DNA from 2 places in the Fundicoccus sp. Sow4_F4 genome. Region 1 is predicted to be linked to the other one. Evidence: predicted binding sites of a transcription regulator. Region 1 holds the regulator's gene; the other holds the start of a gene.

Region 1 (2,209 bases):
CTTGACTCGTGCTTAAGACTTGTTCCTTTAAAGCTTGAGTCAACTGAGTATGTTCAACGCCTTCCGCCATAATATAACGTAAGAATTTCGCATATTCAAAATGTTCTTGAGTTGCAGATACTTCTGTTTCAGCGCTTTGTTGTTTAAATTGACGCCCTTGAACAGACTCTTGAATTTCCTCATCTGCATCACGATTAATATAATAGAAAACATCTTCAAAATTAGCGGTGATTTCCGTATATTGGTCTTCGTCAATTGGTTCAACTTGCCACATTCTAAGTAATTGATAGTAATTTTGGTCTCCAATTTGCTTATAAAGGGTCGTACTCAAGAGTGGGTTTCTAAGGAATTGCTTGACATCAAGTGGTTGCTGTAATTCATACAACAAGGTTTGATAGCGCCAATCAGTATGCGATGTGCGGTCGCGGTAAGTTCTTAATAAGCCTGCTGCTTCTAGCCGTTGACGTCCCTCATCACACGCTTTGATACCGACATTCATAATTTGGATTAATTGTGCATGTAGTATCCTTTGGCTTTGATTAGCTGTTTCTAAGGGTTGATTCATTAAGGTTAAATACAAGCTAATTGCTGATGACCCGACAATGGGCTGATACAGTTGCATTAAACTTTGCATCTGTAAAGGTGCCAGACTATATTGGTGTTTCACTAAAAAAGGTTGTAGTGGGTTAATCTTCTGACTCATTCGCCTCATTCTCCAATCTATCAGAATCGGTCGGCGATTCTGTTGATTGGTCTGACACCACATGGGATTCAGACAATGAATGATTATCGCTATTAATACCAGCTTTTTTCATCGCTTCTAACTCTTTCAAGAACATATCACGTGATTGAAACTCACGGTAGACACTGGCGAAACGAATATAACTAACCTCGTCTAATTCCATTAATAAAGGCATCACAAATTCGCCAATGCGTTTCGTTTCAATTTCTTTATCCGTTACATCACGGATCGCATTTTCTACTTGAGAGGCTAAAGTCTCCATTTGCTCACGGCTAATCGGTCGTTTCTCTGCAGAACGGACGATGCCTCTAAGTAATTTATTACGATTAAATTCCTCACGTGTCCCATCACGTTTAACAACTAGCAATGGGGATTTCTCAACACGCTCATAAGTATTAAAACGGTGGCCACATTCTAAACATTCTCGTCGACGTCTAATGGCTGTCCCATCATCATATGGTCTTGAATCAATCACTTTTGATTGTTGATGCTTACATTTCGGACATTCCAATACAATCGCCTCCTTTCAATCTTTATCTTTATTTTATCATAGCTTAGAAATTATTAAACTAATACTCGCTAGAAAACAACATGCTTGAGCGATTTAGTTTAATTATTGATAGACTTTAATAACATCTGTACTTGTTCTCTTGTTTCTTCGATACTACCCGAATTGTTGATGATCACATCAGCTAACTTCTTTTTCTCTTCAATCGATAATTGAGAAGCCATTCTGGCTTGCGCTGCTTCTTGTGATAGTTGATCTCTTTTTTTTAAACGCTCCAATTGAATCTTCTCTGGAATATAGACTAACCAAATCGAATCAAAACGGTCTGTAGCAATTGTTTCAAACAATAAAGGGATATCTAACACGACAAGTGTCTCACCATTTGAATGGTACCGCGCTACTCGCTCAAACATTGTCTCATAAATTATCGGATGCAATAGTTGATTGACTTGCTTGCGAACTTCTTCATTATCAAATAGTTTTTGGGCTAAGACTGGTCGATTCAACTGTCCTTGCGGGTTCAGTAACTCTGCGCCAAAGGTTTGAACCAGTTTTTCCAAACCGGGAGTTCCCGGTTCGACAACTTCTCGTGAGATTAAATCTGCATCAATGACAGGAACACCTAAGGAAAGTAAATAATTTGAAACCGTCGACTTTCCTGTAGCAATCCCACCAGTTAATCCTATCACACGCACGTAATCCCTCCTTATTGCACAATAACTTGACAATGAGGACAAAAATGTGTTCCCCTTTGCGCAAATTGAATTTTATGAATCAGTGTCCCACAGACTACACAAGGTTCATCCTGGCGTCCATAAACCATTAAAATTTGCTGAAAACTCCCTGCTTCCCCGAGTGAGTTTTTATAGGAGCGAATCGTTGAACCCCCCGCTTCAATCGCCTCATCTAAGACAGCCATAATCGTTTGATGTAACAGACTGACTTGTTCTTCGCTCAAG
Region 2 (2,209 bases), on a different contig from region 1:
GTATCTTAGTAGACTATATTATTCAAGGTCAAACTGAAGAAGAACGTTACGACTACTACCGTGAATTATGGGGTAGAAACAATATGTTGAGAGGAGAAGCATAATAATGAATCCAAAAGAATTGATTGCTCGTCGTATTGGACAAGAATTTAAAGATGGAGATATCGTTAACTTAGGTTTTGGTATCCCTAACGCTTCAGCAAATTATATTCCTGACGGCGTAAACGTTATTTTACAAGCAGAGAATGGTGCGCTTCGTTTTGGTGCTACACCAACAAAAGACACATTAACACCAGACTATGGTAACTCAGGGGGCGCACCAATCACTTTATTACCTGGTGCTTCAACATTTGATTTACAAACTTCATTTGCAATTATTCGTGGTGGACACGTTGATGTCACTGTTTTAGGTGCATTAGAAGTAGACCAAGCTGGTAACATTGCTAACTGGATGGTTCCAGGTGTAATGGCTCCAGGTATGGGTGGCGCGATGGATTTATTAGTTGGCGCTAAAAAAGTTATTGCTTCAATTCAACATACTGATAAAAAAGGTAACTCTAAATTATTAACTGAGTGTACTTTACCATTATCTGCAGCCAATGCAGTTGACATGGTGATCACTGAATTAGCAGTTTTTGAAATCAAAGACGGTAAATTCTACTTAACAGAACACGCTCCTGGCGTAACTGTGGAAGAAATTTTAGAGAAAACAGCTGGTGAAGTGGTTGTTTCTGAAGATATTAAAGAGTTCTTCTCTTAATATTACATAGGTTAACTTAATTTTTATTCCAACCCGTGCAAATGTAAGACGCCTGAAAACTCACTGTTTCAGTGATGGCATCGAACATTTACACGGGTCTTTTATTTACCCAATTTTCCCCCTAGTAAGTTAATAGTTTCGATGTTAGACTAATTAAGTTAAGTCATTATAAGACAGACGATTTCTTAAGCAACTAGAGTATGTGTTTGTTTTTCTAAACTTTTAATAGTTAAGAAATTGTATAAATTGTGTGTTAGACTAGCTAATCAGATTGATTTAGTTTAAACTAGATGACAAATGAACCACCATATATTGTGGTGGTTCTTTTCTTTTAACACAATATATGGCAATTCATCTATAAGAATACACGATGTTGACTTAAAGTTGATATTTCAGTAAATAAAGGGGTAATGATAGGATGGCTACAGAAATTAAAAAATACATTGAGTGGGATCAAGCTCAATTAAACAAAGATATTGAACAGTTTCCTCAGATTTTTCCGATGACCGATGACATGCAAATTACGCATAAAGGTGTTTCGCGTATGGTGATGCTCGATCGTTACGCCTTTAAAGATTCGGCCAAAACTACTTTAGCTCCTGGCGATTTAGTTGTGTTAACGGTTAAAGCAGATCCTAAATATCCTGCACGCGGGATTGGGATTGTTCAACAGTTAAATTTCGAACGCAATGAAGCAGTGATTTGGTTAGAAGAAGAATACCGTGGTTCTTTAGAAGAGACACAAGAAAAAGAAAGCGGTCTTGTGACCCGTCATATTGACACTTTGGATAAGCCTTTAGAAGTTTATTATGAACAAATCGCTAAAAGAAATGCCCGTGGTTTAGCAGCGACAGAAACAACCCAAGCAGACCGTGAGACATCTTTTACTAAGTTTTACGAGCAATTAATGAGCATGAACTTTGTGCCAGCTGGTCGTGTCTTATATGGAGCTGGTTCGGAAACAGATGTGACTTACTTTAATTGTTATGTGATGCCTTTTGTGCCTGACTCGCGTGAGGGGATTTCAGATCACCGTAAAGAGGTGATGGAAATTATGTCGCGTGGTGGTGGTGTGGGAACCAACGGTTCAACTTTACGTCCACGTAATACATTAGCTCGTGGGGTTAATGGTAAATCTTCTGGTTCAGTTTCATGGTTGGATGATATCGCGCAATTAACGCACTTGGTTGAGCAAGGTGGTAGCCGTCGCGGTGCCCAAATGATTATGCTAGCGGATTGGCATCCAGATATTATTGAATTTATTATCTCAAAAATGCAAAATCCTCGAGTGTTACGTTACTTGATTGAACAATCCAAAGACGAACAAATTCAACGCCTGGCAGAAGAAAAGTTAAAATTCTCACCTTTCTCAATGTCAGAAATTGAAATGTTTGAAAATATTGTACGTTATAAAAACTTCCCAGGTCGTGGTGGTTTCACTGAAAGCAA

Evidence for each region. The regulator NrdR, encoded in region 1, represses ribonucleotide reductase genes. The targets are predictions, from matches to a motif close to ACACNATATATNGTGT.
Region 2: ACTQ5J_RS06215 (vitamin B12-dependent ribonucleotide reductase) is a predicted target of NrdR. The motif match lies at 1,063-1,078, and genes of this name have one in related genera.

Annotation. Positions count from the first base shown of each region.
Region 1 covers NZ_JBQKLQ010000005.1:23,210-25,418, forward strand. Annotated here, with positions in the region: gene ACTQ5J_RS08375 (hypothetical protein) at 1-703, opposite strand, end outside; gene nrdR (transcriptional regulator NrdR) at 687-1,253, opposite strand; gene coaE (dephospho-CoA kinase) at 1,352-1,945, opposite strand; gene mutM (DNA-formamidopyrimidine glycosylase) at 1,957-2,209, opposite strand, start outside.
Region 2 covers NZ_JBQKLQ010000003.1:126,341-128,549, forward strand. Annotated here, with positions in the region: gene ACTQ5J_RS06205 (CoA transferase subunit A) at 1-104, shown strand, start outside; gene ACTQ5J_RS06210 (3-oxoacid CoA-transferase subunit B) at 107-760, shown strand; gene ACTQ5J_RS06215 (vitamin B12-dependent ribonucleotide reductase) at 1,179-2,209, shown strand, end outside.